DNA from 3 places in the Cupriavidus sp. genome. Region 3 is predicted to be linked to each of the others. Evidence: predicted binding sites of a transcription regulator. Region 3 holds the regulator's gene; each other region holds the start of a gene.
What was found. The regulator LexA, encoded in region 3, represses DNA repair genes until DNA is damaged. The targets are predictions, from matches to a motif close to ACTGTATNNNNATACAGT.
Positions count from the first base shown of each region.

Region 1: ACO550_RS21290 (CppA family protein) is a predicted target of LexA. The motif match lies at 1,537-1,554, and genes of this name have one in related genera.
Region 2: imuA (translesion DNA synthesis-associated protein ImuA) is a predicted target of LexA. The motif match lies at 3,222-3,239, and genes of this name have one in related genera.

Region 1 covers NZ_DBHKYV010000018.1:95,012-99,712, reverse strand. Annotated here, with positions in the region: gene ACO550_RS21300 (LysR substrate-binding domain-containing protein) at 1-554, opposite strand, end outside; gene ACO550_RS21295 (RNA polymerase sigma-70 factor) at 557-1,447, opposite strand; gene ACO550_RS21290 (CppA family protein) at 1,569-1,883, shown strand; gene ACO550_RS21285 (thiamine pyrophosphate-dependent enzyme) at 1,959-3,635, opposite strand; gene ACO550_RS21280 (tripartite tricarboxylate transporter substrate-binding protein) at 3,944-4,701, shown strand, end outside.
Region 2 covers NZ_DBHKYV010000007.1:91,625-96,325, forward strand. Annotated here, with positions in the region: gene ACO550_RS12545 (error-prone DNA polymerase) at 1-797, opposite strand, end outside; gene ACO550_RS12550 (DNA polymerase Y family protein) at 807-2,378, opposite strand; gene imuA (translesion DNA synthesis-associated protein ImuA) at 2,311-3,171, opposite strand; gene ACO550_RS12560 (hypothetical protein) at 3,392-3,715, shown strand; gene ACO550_RS12565 (nitrogen fixation protein NifQ) at 3,729-4,331, opposite strand; gene ACO550_RS12570 (DUF1579 family protein) at 4,430-4,701, opposite strand, start outside.
Region 3 covers NZ_DBHKYV010000030.1:92,547-97,247, forward strand. Annotated here, with positions in the region: gene ACO550_RS28115 (hypothetical protein) at 451-711, shown strand; tRNA gene ACO550_RS28120 (tRNA-His) at 826-901, shown strand; gene ACO550_RS28125 (hypothetical protein) at 1,083-1,343, shown strand; gene ACO550_RS28130 (hypothetical protein) at 1,614-1,787, opposite strand; gene lexA (transcriptional repressor LexA) at 1,970-2,626, opposite strand; gene ACO550_RS28140 (asparaginase) at 2,860-3,867, shown strand; gene rpsF (30S ribosomal protein S6) at 3,978-4,352, shown strand; gene priB (primosomal replication protein N) at 4,373-4,672, shown strand; gene rpsR (30S ribosomal protein S18) at 4,676-4,701, shown strand, end outside.

The DNA.
Region 1 (4,701 bases), on a different contig from region 3:
CGCTTGCGCAATCGCGTGCTGTTCAGCGATTTCAGCAATTGCGGACTGCATACCGGGATCGATGGCCCTTCGTCGATCAACCTTGCCGAAGGATGCCCGTCCCACGGCTGCTCGCCAAAGTAGATTGCGGCATCGAACAACGAGTCCGCAAAATGGAATGGCTCGGGGCGTGCATGGATATTGATGACGATGCGCGGATATTCCTCGCGAAAACTGCCCAGTCGCGGAATCAGCCACTGCGTGGCGAACGTGGGCACCACGGCCAGTTCGATCACCTCCATGCCACCGGCGCGCGAGGCCAGGTCCTTGGTGGCGCGCTCGATGGCCTTGAGTTCGGCACGGATCTCGCGAACATAGCGGTCGCCGTCGGAAGTCAGTACCACGCGCTTCTTGATGCGTTCGAAAAAGCGCACGCCAAGCCGTTCCTCCAATGCCTGGATCTGGCGCGAGACCGCGCTTTCCGTGACATTGAGTTCAGCCGCGGCACGCGTAAAGCTGCCCAGGCGGGCAGCGCATTCCAGCATCTGGAGTGCGATCAGGCTTGGTAGACGCATGCTCACGAATGGGTAATGGACGCCAGGATGCGTTGCAACTTGTCCGGATTGCGCTGCGCGTGGATGCTGACGATACGTTCGCCGTCGGTTTCGAACGTCTGCGCCGATTCGAGCTGCCCATCGACGTAACGCAGCAGCGCCCACTGCCCGTTGAGCATGACCATCTGCACGCGCACGTCCTGACCACGGCGCTGGGCCGCGAAGTAAACCTGCGCAATGCGTCCGCCGCCGACCAGCGGCTTGGGGAAGCTGGACACCTTGCCACCGCCATCGCCAATCAGGACCGCCTCATCGGACAGCATGCCGCGGATGGCATCGAAGCTGCCCTGCTCCAGTGCCAGCGCAAAACTGCGCATCAGGTTCTGGTGCACGTCCCTGGGTACGACCTGGCGCGGACGCTCGTCGCGCAGTTGTGCCTTGGCCCTGCTGACGAGCTGGCGGCAGGCCGCTTCGCTCTTGCCGATCACGTCGGCCACCTCGGCATAGTCGGCATCGAACACTTCGCGCAACAGGAAGGCCGCGCGCGCCTCAGGCGTCAGCCGCTCGAGCAAGAACAGGAAGGCCACCGAGATATCGTCGGCACGCTCCCTGATGGCCTCGGGCGTATCGGGATGATCGGACAGCAAAGGCTCGGGCAACCAGATCCCGGCATAGTGCTCACGCTGCAGCTTGGCCGCGCGCAAGTGGTCGATCGCAAGGCGTGTCGTCACTGACACCAGCCACGCCTCGGCATTATCGATCGCGTCGCGGTCCGTTCCATGCCAGCGCAGCCAGGCGTCCTGCACCACGTCTTCGGCTTCGGCCACCGAGCCAAGCATCCGGTATGCAATGCCCTGTAGCCGTGGGCGGAGCGTGTCGAAAAAGGTGGTCGGATCGGGTGCGGGTGCTGCCATGGCGAGGTCCATCGGTCGGGTTGCCATTGTGGCACCGCCGCCCCTTGCTCGTCCTTGAAATTTCCGATTCACTGTATATATTTACAGGTACTGTATGAATGAACAGTATCGGAGCCTTCTGATGGAACATCTGATCCGGGTGCAAAACGAATACGACCGTCAAGTACTGGTCTGGCTGCGCGGGCGCATTGGCGATGCGGCGCTGCAGTCGGCCGCGCGCAGGGTCGCTGCGGACGGCAAAAAGCCTTACCTTTCAACCATTTGCCGCATGCTCAACATCCGTGCGCCGTCGCGGCGCAGCTTTGCCGAGGAAGCGCGCAAGACGCACCGCGCCGTGGGGGAACGCTACCTGGCCCAGATCCGCCAGATCCTTGCCGTCCCGCCTGCCGCAGCGCGGCTGACCGGGCAGGAAGCGCAGCAAGGCTCCCTTATCTAGCCTGAGCCGGAAGGGAGCCCGCCGCCTTTCGCGCAAATTAGTCCGAATTATTGAAATCCAATAATTCGGGATAAATCACGCCGGCAGGTCGGTCACGCGCATGGCCGGCGTGATCTGCAACGGATCGGTCAGCAGTTCCAGCACGGCAGGCTTACCGGCCTTTTGCGCACGTTCGAAGGCCGCCGCAAAGTCCTCAGTCTTCTCCACGCGTTCAGCCCATGCGCCGCACGACCTCGCCATCTCAACAAAGTCCGGATTGACGATGGTCGTGCCGCTCTGGCGTCCCGGATAGCGGCGCTCCTGGTGCATCCGGATCGTGCCGTACATGCGGTTGTTCACCAGGATCACGATCAGGTTGGCACCATGCGCGGCGGCCGTGGCAATTTCCTGCGGATACATCAGGAAGCAGCCATCGCCAGCCAGGCAGACCACGGTCTTTTCAGGATGACGCAGCTTTGCGGCAACCGCCGCCGGCAGGCCATAGCCCATGGCGCCACAGGTCGGCGCCAGTTCCGTACGCGGCCGCTTGTAAGCATAGAAACGGTGCAGCCAGACCGTGTAGTTGCCTGCGCCGTTGGTCAGCACGGAATCTTCGGGCAGCACGTGGTTCAGGTGTGCCATTGCCGCGGACATATCCACACCAGACAATTCCGGATGCGGCTTGGGCACGGTCACGAACGCCTCGTGGTCGGCGCGTGCGCCGCCGGTCCAGTCCTTCCACGGCAGCGCGGCCGGGGCAGGCAATGACGCCAGCATGGCGGCGCCTGGCTCCACGCCGGCATGGATCGCCAGCGCGGGCTGGTATACGCGACCCAGCTCAAAGCTGTCGGCATGAATATGGACGAGCTTCTGCTGCGGCGTCGGAACTTCCAGCAGCGTATAGGCATCGGTGGCGATATCGCCAAGGCGCGTGCCGAATGCCACGATCAGATCCGCGGTCTTGACGCGCTCGGCCAGTTTCGGACTGACGCCAAGGCTCAGGTGCCCCACATAGTGCGGATCGCGATTGTCGATCACGTCCTGGCGGCGAAACGCGCAAGCCACCGGCAGATCCCATGCCTTGACGAACGCGGCAAAGTCGCGCACCGTCTGGTCGGTCCAGTTGGCGCCGCCGGCAATCACTAGCGGGCGCTTTGCCGCGCCCAGCGCAGTGGCCAGCGCCTTGGCATCTTCCGCACGCGGGGCCGCGGCAACCGCGCGGTACGCCACCGCATCGGCACATTCCACCAGACCGTCGAGCACGTCCTCGGGCAATGCCAGTACCACCGGCCCGGGACGCCCGGACGTGGCCACCTGGAACGCACGGGCCACCATTTCCGGAATGCGCGCCGGGTCGTCGATTTCGGCGGCCCACTTGGTCATCGAACCGAATACCGCGGCGTAGTCCACCTCCTGGAACGCCTCCCTGCCCTTGTGTTCGCGTGCAATCTGACCCACGAACAGGATCATGGGCGTGGAATCCTGCTGGGCGATATGCACGCCGATGCTGGCATGCGTGGCACCGGGACCGCGTGTCACAAAGCAGATCCCAGGCCGCCCGGTGAGCTTGCCGTCCGCTTCCGCCATATTGGCCGCCGCACCTTCGTGCTTGCAGACCACCAGGTCGATGGCGGGCTGGTCATGCAGCGCGTCCAGGACATCGAGAAAACTCTCGCCGGGCACGCAGAAGATGCGCTCGGTGCCGTGGATGCGCAACTGGTCTACAAGTACGCGGCCGCCAGTGCGGGCCGAGGTGGAAGTGCTGGATGTCATGGCGATGGTCCGGACGGTCTGTCTATCGGTCTCAGGGAATGGTCAGGCGATGGTCAGGCGAATGTCTGCGATTGTTCCGTTTGACGTGCATCGCTGCGCGGTCTATCGTGCATTTCTGTTATGCGTTTTCTGCAAGTCCGTACACGGCTTCGCCGTGTAGATTGCTGACGAGGCGCAGCACAAGACGCCCAAGTCTGCCACGGTTCGTGATTGCGAAGCCGGTAGGCAGAACAATAACTGTATGGAAAGGCCGTACTGGAAAGCCGCACTTGACCGTACTCGACCGTTCGCGCAACAGGAGACACACAATGCTGTTCCCCCATCGACTGATGCGGCCGCTGCTGGCCGTGCTTTGTACCGGATGCATGGCCGTCGCATCCCCGGCTGGCGCGCAGACCGCCGACCACTACCCGAGCAAGCCCATCACCTACGTGGTGCCGTTTGCCGCCGGCGGTACCACCGACCTGCTGGGCCGCCTGATCGGCCAGCGGCTGTCCCAGACCCTGGGCCAGTCGGTCGTCGTGGAAAACCGTGCGGGTGCCGGTGGCAATATCGGCTCCGACTATGTGGCCAAGGCCCCGGCCGATGGCTACACCATCCTGGGCGGCACCATCAGTTCTCACGCCATCAATGTGAGCCTGTATCCGAAGATGCCGTATGACCCGGTCAAGAACTTCCAGCCGATAGCCCTGATCGGCAAGCTGCCGAACGTGCTGGTGGTCAACGCGGACAGCCCGTGGAAGACCGTCCAGGACGTAATCGCGGCCGCCAAGGCCAAGCCCGGCTCGATCAATTTTGGCTCGTCGGGCAATGGCACGTCGCAACACCTGGCCGCCGAACTGTTCGCCAACATGGCCGGCCTGCGCATGACCCACGTCCCTTATAAAGGCAGCAGCCAGGCCGTACAGGCATTGCTGGGCAGCCAGGTGGACCTGGTCTTCGAGAACAGCGTCGCCGCCATGCCGATGATCCAGGCCGGCAAGTTCCGCGCGCTGGCCACGACCGGCAGCAAGCGCGCAGGCGAGTTGCCCGATGTGCCGACCATGGCGGAAGCCGGTCTGGCTGG
Region 2 (4,701 bases), on a different contig from region 3:
TGCAGCAGTTCCAGTGCGATCGATGCCCGTTCGCCAAAGGTGTCGCGACACCAGCGCGCCTGCGCCCTGAGCACCGCGAGGTCGGCACAGTAGTCGGGCAACAGGATTGCCTGGCAATCGGGCATGCCACGCAGATGGGCCTGCGCCGGTTGCGGCGCGGCGAGATCGGCCGGATAAAGCAGATAGCTGCCCTTGTCAGCGCGCGTGCGGCCCAGCGTGATGAATTCGCAGAGATTGCCAAAGCCGTCGCGGTTGCAGGCCAGCAGCACCAGCCGTGGGGGTGGCATGCTGTCTTCGGGGGTGGCCGTCAGCGTGAAACGGCTGCCGATGACCAGGTTGAACGCATCGGCCGCGGCGGCACGCGCTTCGAGCACGTGGTGACGACGCACGGCGTCATCGCGACTGTCATCCGATTTGTCATCGCGACTGTCATCGGCATACCCATGGTCCGCGTCATCGATGGCATCCCCGGCATCCTCGCCTTCAAGCGCGAAAGTCCGCAGCTCATCGGCATCGTCGCTATCCCCAACCGTTTGCCCCGCCGCCAGGCGCCGCGCGCTGCGCGCCACCGCTTCCCACATGTCCTCGCGCAATACCTTGATGGCATGATGCGCACGCGCCGTTCCGGCCACGGAGCATTCGTCGGTCAGCGCCAGGCCGCTGTAGCCGAGCTGGAATGCACGGGCAATCAGTTCCTGCGGATGCGATGCGCCATTCAGGAACGTGAAATTGGAAACGCAATGCAACTCGACATAGTCGGGCAGCGATGGCAGCAACGCGGACAGACCGGGCAACATCGGCAAACCTCAGGCAAACAGGCCATGCAGGAACCAGCGGTATTCACCGCCGTCTTCCTGCCCGTCGCGCGTGGGATGGCCCGGGCGCTCGCGATAGACCCAGCAACGCAAACCGTCGGCGCGCTCCGCAATAAAGTAATCGCGTGTGGCCAGGCCGCCGTCCCACCAGCCGGCTTCGATACGCTCGGGGCGTGTCAGCATCACCAGTGGGCCGTGGTACACGGGACGATGCTTCTCCACGCGCAATGACTGCGGCGCGTCCAGCAGCCATAACGGGCGCTCCGGCGGCGCCGCGCCCGTTGCCATGCCACGCGCCGGCACTGTATCGACCGGACACCACCGGTTCGCGCGCTCGGGGCGGTGGTCGGGCAGCGGATGCGGTTGCAGGACATTATCGCGACCCAGCCGGGCCACCAGCGTATCGATCAGCCGACCCAGTTCGGCCGGTTCCGCGGCGGGGTCCGGAAACAGCGAGTCGCTTTGCGGCATGCAGGTTTCCATCGCTTCCACGCGCAGCCCCAGCCCCCCTACTGGCGCATGAAAACGCACCTTGTCGAGCTTCTCGCGCAGCAGTCTCGACAGGTGCACCGGGTCGCGGGTCGGCTGTGCCAGGCCCAGCGGCACCGATGTGCTGTCGGTATCCTCGCCCAGCCGGTAGCGCTCATGTTCCAGCACCAGTACACAACGCGTGACACCGGCCTGCTGCGCGGCAAGCCAGCCCGACAGAGCCAGCAGCAGCCGCTGCGCGCCAGCCAGCACTCCTTCCGCCGATTCGATGCGCCCTGGCAATTCCATGCGCTGCGCGAACGTCGGCGGCGCCTCGAACCACGAAAAACCCGTGGGTGCATTGCCATAGGCCTGGTCGAGCCGCGCCAGCAACCCGGTGCCAATGCGGCGCGACAAACCCGCGCGCGGCAGCTGGCGCACCTGCCCCAGCGTGCGGCAGCCAACGCCTTCCAGCCATTCGGGATCGGCCAGCGCATGCAGGCATTCCACGGGCAGTTGATCCAGCAGGCGAGTCATGCGCGCCGCCTGCACCGCGCGGCGGGCTGGCCTGACAATGCCGCGCGAAGTCTTGCGCAACGGCTGGCGTGCCAGCCATGCCGCCCCCTGTGCCGTGGTGCCGCTGCCGACCTGCGCGAACGTGCCCAGTTGCCGCACGCGCGCGCGGATCGCCTTGCATAACGCGCGATGCCCGCCAAACAGGCGCAGGCTGGCCGTGACGTCCAGCATCACCGTGGCCGCCTCGGCTTCGGGATCGATGGTGACGGCCGGCGTGAAATGGAGCAGCGTCAGCGCCACCGCAGTTACCAGCGCCACCTCGGCAGCCGGATCGCGGTCGAGCTGCACCACATCCGCCGATAGCGCCTGCACGCCGCCACGCCGCATGCCGTAGCACACGCCCAGCGCCATGGCCGGGCCATTGGCCAGCACCACGCGCTCGTGTTCCACCACCGCCACCGGCAACTGTTGCAGCGTACCGGCGTCGGGGGTGGCGGAGGCACCGGCGGGCTCAGGCCAGCTCGGTTGCAGCGCGTCCAGCGACAGGCGCGGCAGGTGCACCGCGATCCAGTACGTCATCGGCAACATGATCGGAACCCGCCGGCACGGCAGGTGTAAGTACCGCTGGCACGCCCGTACGCCGCGGCACATGGGCCATGCCTTCGAGCGGCAACAGCAGCGGCGTATCGCGGACCGGGCCGCGCCGCTTGTGAAAAACGATCGACATGAGATTGCCCGGCAACGGCGACAACGCAAGCCGCAGCACTGCCGGCGACGATTCGTGCAGTACACGGATCGGGCGCAGCACCCACACCACGGTATCGCCGGCCTGTGCCAGCACCTGCAGGCGCCGCAAGGCCTCTGGCCGTGCGCCGGCCAACCAGACCAGCACCGCCCCGAACGCCTGGCTGCGCAGCATCTGCTCTGCCGCCCAGAGCATGTCCGTGCGCTGCGACGCCAGCGTTGCCGCCGCTGAAGGACGCACCCAGTAAAGCTGGCGCGCGGGCAGGCGTGCGTCGCCCAGGCTGCCGGCATTGGGCAGGTACGGCGGATTGACCAGCCCGATGCGCCGGCCACCGGCTGCCAGCATGCGCAACGCCGGCATCAGCAGCCGCAGTTCGCCCGCGCCGTCCTGCGTCAGCAGCAATTCCGTCACCGCGCCCGCCGGCCAGCCCCCTCCCGGCAGTTCGGCCGTCAACGCGTCATAACCGGTCGGGCAGACCGGCAGCCGGCCGGCATGGCCAAGCTGACCCGCGCGCCAGAGGCCGGGATAGCGCTGCTCGAGTTCACGTACCGATTCACGGGACGTGGAGGATGGGGGCACATGTGCCTGCGCCAGAAGCGGCGGCTGGACATGCGATGACGCGGTCATGATGGTGATGGAGCCACGCCGCAGGCGAAGCGCATAGGATTTTGTCGAATACTGTATGTTTATACAGTATCGATGCCGGCGCAAGAGGCAATCCGCAGAAGATATTCAATCGGCGCTTTTCATTGGAAATTTGCGCGCCTGCCACGGATTGGAGCGACAGATTGCAAACAACTGTCAAGTGACATTGTGAAGTGTCAGGCAGTGCGGAACAATGCGCAGCATGAAACGGAATACGCGCGAATGCGTGCATCTGCTGATCGAGGGGTTACTACGCCACGGCCCGGTGCGCCGTGACGCGCTGGCCGACGCGTGCGGCCTGTCCGCCGAGGAAACCACGCGTGCCCTGAAAGCCGCGCGGCAGATGAGCGTGATCGATCATGTACCGTACGGTCCGGGCACCCCGCCGGCGGCCGTCTTCTACCAGCTGACCGGACGGCAACTGCCGGCGGCCCGCAAGAGCTCACGCGTCCCGCCCGCCCCCGACGACCGCTTCCAGCCGCTGCTGGAAGCCTGGTGGCAAAGCAGCGAACTGGATCGCGCCTGACACTGCTGACGGCTCAGGAAGACCGCAGCAGCATCCCCTGCGGCAATGCCACGACCGATTCGGCGCCGTGGCACGACGCAAAGTGATCACATCCCTCGCACGACGGCTCCGGACAAGGATGGATGTCCAACCGCTCGCAGACGCGGTGATAGAAGAACTTCTTCCATTTCATGTCAGTGGTATTGGCCGCGAACACCGGCGCGAACACCTGCTGGAGCAAGGTGGACACATCGTCGCGTCCCGACAGCCCCATGTCCTGCCATAAATGCGTATGACCGAAACACCCCGACGCCAGTGCATGCGCGGCCCAGTGCACGTCGGGGCCGTACTGGCCCGGCGTATGACCGTCTTCAAGCATTTCCACCAGATCCGGAAACTCACACGGCAAGGCTTCAGGATCCTGAGGTGGTACATCGGGCTCCCATCCGGCCGCCGCGGCACCCGGAAAATGGTGGTCGAGCATGCGGCGGAATTCCGCCGGCGGCAACCCCAACCACTGCGCGAAACGCGGCAGGCGTCCCGCGCAGGCGGTTTCCAGCACGCCGGCCAGAGCCCGGGTAACAGGGTCTCCGGGGTGGGCGGCAAAAGCATCCAGCATCAGCAGCGAACGGTTCATCTTGGGACAACAGGCGAAGGCGGACCCGCGCCGGTGGCGGGTATCGCATCGCAATATAGTCCCGTATATAACGGGTAGTCAAACCAATCCGCGGACTGCTATTTCTCGCGGCGATACCGCGCCTGCATGATCTGCGTCCATTCGCCGTTATCGGCCTGCATGAAGGACGTCAGCGTGCGGTTGTCGTCATCCTGGAACGCAATGACATCGCGGTACCTGGCCATCTTGCCGGCCACGACATTGCCATCGGGCGTGAAGGCCGGGCCATCCGCGCGCAGCGTGAGCGTGCGGCCATCGGCTTCGAGATCGCCTTCGTAGATCCACATATGCGTCATCATCGAGCCGATGAAGGTCCCGACGAAATGCTTGC
Region 3 (4,701 bases):
GAGTGATATGTGACGAAGAAGTTCCGTGACCAAAAAAAGCAGGCGATGCTCGTCGGGAGTGATCGCCTGTCGGGAATGTCGAGGGGGGTCAATGTCCCTCTGGGAAAGAGTATCCAACAGCACCAACTGCAGAAAAACCCTGCCTTGGAGGGGCACAGACTCCTCTTTTTGGTGGATATGCCGATACTCAGTTCTGGTGGTGAATTCTGTGTCGCTTCTTCTGTCTCGATAACCGGACCCGATTGCTTGCGACGCGGGGAGGGGTAGGGGGCATGCTAGGATTCGCCCAACGTCGCAACCGACGACGTGTGGAACGTGAGTCGCGCATGGATGGTGAATCGGCGCGATTTCAGTGGGGAATAAAAGCAGGTGGGTTGGCCAAGCCCTGGCGCGGCACTGCAGTGATTGGTGCCGCCGCCAGCGATCGGAAGCAAGCCCTGAGGAACTGAAATGGAAACGGAACAACCATTCGGTGAAGTCTTCGAAGACTACCGGGTGATCTGGGTTGCGGAGCAATTGCAGGACGGCAAATGGACCGCGCGCTATTGCTGGCACGCGGGTACGTCGGTCGAAGCAGGCAAGGCGCTGCAACGCGATGTACTCAATGGCAAATCGAAACGCTTGCTTGGCCTGTTTCCAAGCGAGGCCGATACGATTGATGCAATCAAGAATGCTGTGCTGCTGGAAGCGAAGTGGGTTGGAAGCCGATGAAGTCTGTCAGGCTTCCTTGAATTTTTTTGTGCGGGATACTAGCCATCCATCAGGAATCCTTGTATAGTCTTGTTCTTCGCTGATCGACGCATCGGTTGGCGAAACATCACTACGGTGGCTGTAGCTCAGTTGGTAGAGTCCAGGATTGTGATTCCTGTTGTCGCGGGTTCGAGTCCCGTCAGCCACCCCAAAGTATTCCCAGAAAAGCCGCTTATCCAAGCGGCTTTTTTGCTTTCCGCACTCACCGTTTATCTCCTCCACCAACGTCTGACTTCTCAAGGTACGGGTCCGCGCCTCAGTCGCCGACGGCGATCCTTGCCGAATGACTATGCTGTACTCATTGCCATTGAGCGCTTCGGTGGGGGTGAGTCATGACGCTGCGGTTCCATGATCTTTCACGGCAGGAGCAGGACGAGGTGGCAACCGCTTGCGGCAAGCATGGGTTTGTTCCCGACGACTTCGAGTTTGTGATCGAGGTCGAGAGGGGTGGCGAGGGGCGCAAGTCGATTGCGGTGGAGCGCCTGGTTGGTGGTCAGTTCCAGAAATACCAGGCAGCTAACGGTGTCGCGTGGATGGTGCCGTTCGAAGCCGACCTGGCTGCGGACTGGTTTGGATTTCCGCTGGCCGACTGACATCGCAAGTTGCGTTTGGCGCAGGGCAAAAAAAACCGGACCTCGGCGGGGCCGTCAAGGTCCGGGTCTGCGCATGACGCCAATGCGCCAGTGTTTCATTGCGCGCTAGTGAGTTTAATCAGTCTTTCAACAGATTTAAACGTGCTCTTAATTACACGTTGTGAGCATGCGACTCCACTTTTTACAATCGCTCAAGGGTTAGCGACTTGCTGCCGTTAAGCGCGGCCCGCAATGCTGATAGAGGGTTGGGAAAACGCGTCGAGCTCGAGTTCAGGCGTGCAGTTTCGAGGTCGGTTCGTCGAGTTCCAGCATGCGGCAGATTGCGGCCATGTTGCCGACCATCGTGCGGCGCTGGGCACCCTGGTAGACGCGAACGCCCTTGATTTGTCGGAACGGTACCGGCTTGACCGGGCGGCGGGGGGCGATGGAGTTGGATGGCAGCATGGCAGCACCTCGTAATTTGCGTTCAGCAGAAGTCCGCGCCCGCCGTCCAGGGAGGACGGGGCGGCATGGGCAAAGCAAAGCGGGTGACCAGGGCAGACGGCCGTGCTGCCGGGTCGCGGGGACTAGAGGTCAGAGACTTTGTGCGACTTCTCGCGACTCCGCGTGGAGTCTCTTCCCCCGGTTTAAAAACCTGATGATCGGATCAGGCCTACAGCGATACCTTCGAGCGAAAACTCATCGCGACCGGATTGCAGCACGATGTTCTGGAAATCGGGGTTTTCGGCGATCAGTTCAATCGTGTCGCCGCGTTTCTTCAGGCGCTTCACGGTGACATCCTCGCCGAGGCGGGCCACGACGATCTTGCCGTTAGCGGCCTCGCTGGCCTTCTTCACGGCCAGCAGGTCGCCGTCGAGAATGCCCGCGTCACGCATGCTCAGGCCGCGTACGCGCAACAGGTAGTCGGGGCGCTCGTCGAAGACCGAGGCATCCACGTGGTATTGGCGATCGATATGTTCCGCGGCAAGGATCGGGCTACCAGCTGCGACGCGGCCGACCAGCGGCAACGTCAATTGCAGCACGCCAGCCATCGGCAGCGAGAATTGGTCTTCGCGCTCCGAGTCGCTGCGCGAAACCTTCAGCCGGATGCCGCGCGATGCGCCTGGCGTCAGTTCGATCACGCCCTTGCGAGCCAGCGCACGCAGATGTTCTTCGGCGGAATTGGGCGAGGAGAAGCCGAATTCGGCAGCGATCTCTGCGCGGGTCGGCGGAAAGCCGGTATTTCGGATCGCATTGCGGATCAGATCGAAGATCTGCTGCTGCCGGGGTGTCAGGGTCGCCATGGTTCGCCGGTCTCAGTGCCGAAGCACTGTATGTTTAAACAGTATGCTGTGATTTTATACAGTATCGAGTGAAGTGCAAGCACAATTTGCGCTGTGGGCTCAACATGCGGGCCTGGCGTGCTGGTGCACTGGATGGCGCACCGGATTGCGGTCCACGGGTTTGCCATGGCTGCGAGCGGCGCGGCGCGGCAGTTACAATCGGCGCCCGGATCCATCGACTGATCAGCGCTGACATGACCGCTTCCTTGCCTCGAATCGTTGTGCTCGCCACGGGCGGCACCATTGCCGGATCGTCCGGAAGTCCTGCCAGCAGTGCCCATTACCAGGCCGCCACCGTGCCGGTATCGCAACTGGTGCAGGCCGTGCCCGTCCTGGCCGATGTTGCGCGCATCGAGGCGGAGCAGGTTGCGCAGGTCGACAGCAAGGACATGATGTTCAGTCTCTGGCAGCAGTTGGCCGCGCGCGTGGCGCACTGGTCGGCGCAGCCCGATGTGGCCGGTATCGTGATCACGCATGGGACCGACACGCTTGAGGAAACGGCGATGTTCCTGCATCTGACGCAGGCTACGCCGGTGCCAGTGGTAATTACCGCCGCGATGCGCCCCTCGACTTCGCTGTCCGCCGATGGCCCGCTGAACCTGCTCGATGCGGTGCGCGTAGCGGCCAATCCGGCGGCGCGCGGCAAGGGCGTGCTGGTGGTGTTGAACCAGCAGATCCACGCCGCGCGCGATGTCACCAAGTCACATACTTCGGCGGTCGATGCTTTTGTCTCGCCGGTTGCCGGTCCGCTCGGATTCGTGCAGGACACCTATATCCGGTTTGCGCGGGCGCCGCTGGCGGCGGGTGCGGACAGATCGTACCTGCCGGTGCCCGCAAGCTGGCCGATGGTGGAGATCGTGGCCAGCTATGCCCAACCAGGGCGGGTGGCTGTCGATGCACTGGTGTCGGCCGGCGTGAAGGGCCTGGTGGTGGCAGCGGCAGGCAATGGCTCGGTGCATGAAACCCTGGCGGGCGCGCTGGCCGATGCCGCGGCGCGTGGCGTGGCGGTGGTACGCAGCTCGCGCACCGGTGCCGGTCACGTGGCATTGGCAGCCAAGCCGGCGCCCACCGCCGGCTTGTTCGCCTCGGCCGCCGACCTGAACCCGTACAAGGCGCGCGTGTTGCTGTTGCTGGCCCTGGCGTCCGACCCGGGTCTTGGCGCCGATTCCGGGCGCCTGCAGGATCTTTACGCCCGATCGTAGGCTACGGTCGGCCTGCTTGCGGGTCGCCTGGTTACGGGCTATACTCGCGGGCTATTCAACCTTGCCGCACCGGACTTGACGCCCGGGTGGCTCATCCAAAAGGAGCGTCAATGCGTCATTACGAAATCGTATTTATCGTCCATCCGGACCAAAGCGAACAAGTGCCGGCGATGATCGAGCGCTACAAGCAGCTCGTGATCTCGCAGAACGGTCAGATCCATCGCGTGGAAGACTGGGGCCGCCGTCAGATGGCCTACATGATCCAGAAGCTGGCCAAGGCTCACTACGTTTGCCTGAACATCGAATGCGGCAAGGAAACGCTGGCTGAACTGGAACACGCGTTCAAGTTCAACGACGCCGTCCTGCGCCACCTGATCGTCCAGACCAAGAAGGCCGAGACTGCTCCTTCGCCGATGATGAAGGAAGTGCAGCGCGAAGAAGCCCGCAAGGCCGCGCAAACGACCACGGAAGGCCAGGCCGCCTAAGTGCGGACTGCTGTGTCGCGGTGAACCAGCTTCGGCTGACCGCCACCCTCGCCGAACGAGACACGCTGCGCTACACACCGGCCGGAGTACCCGTCGTCAACTGCATCCTGCAGCATGCCGGCGAGGTCCTGGAGGCGGAAACGCCCCGGCAGGTGGAGTTTGCGGTCGTGGCCATGGCCATTGGCGCCATCGGCCAGCGACTCGAGCGGTTGCCGCTCGGCACGTTGCTTGATTGCGAAGGATTCCTGGCGCGCAAGCACCGCAACAGCAAGACACTGGTCTTTCACATCACTCGATGTAAAGCATTCGAAAAGGATTGAATCATGGCATTCGTCAAACGTGACAACAA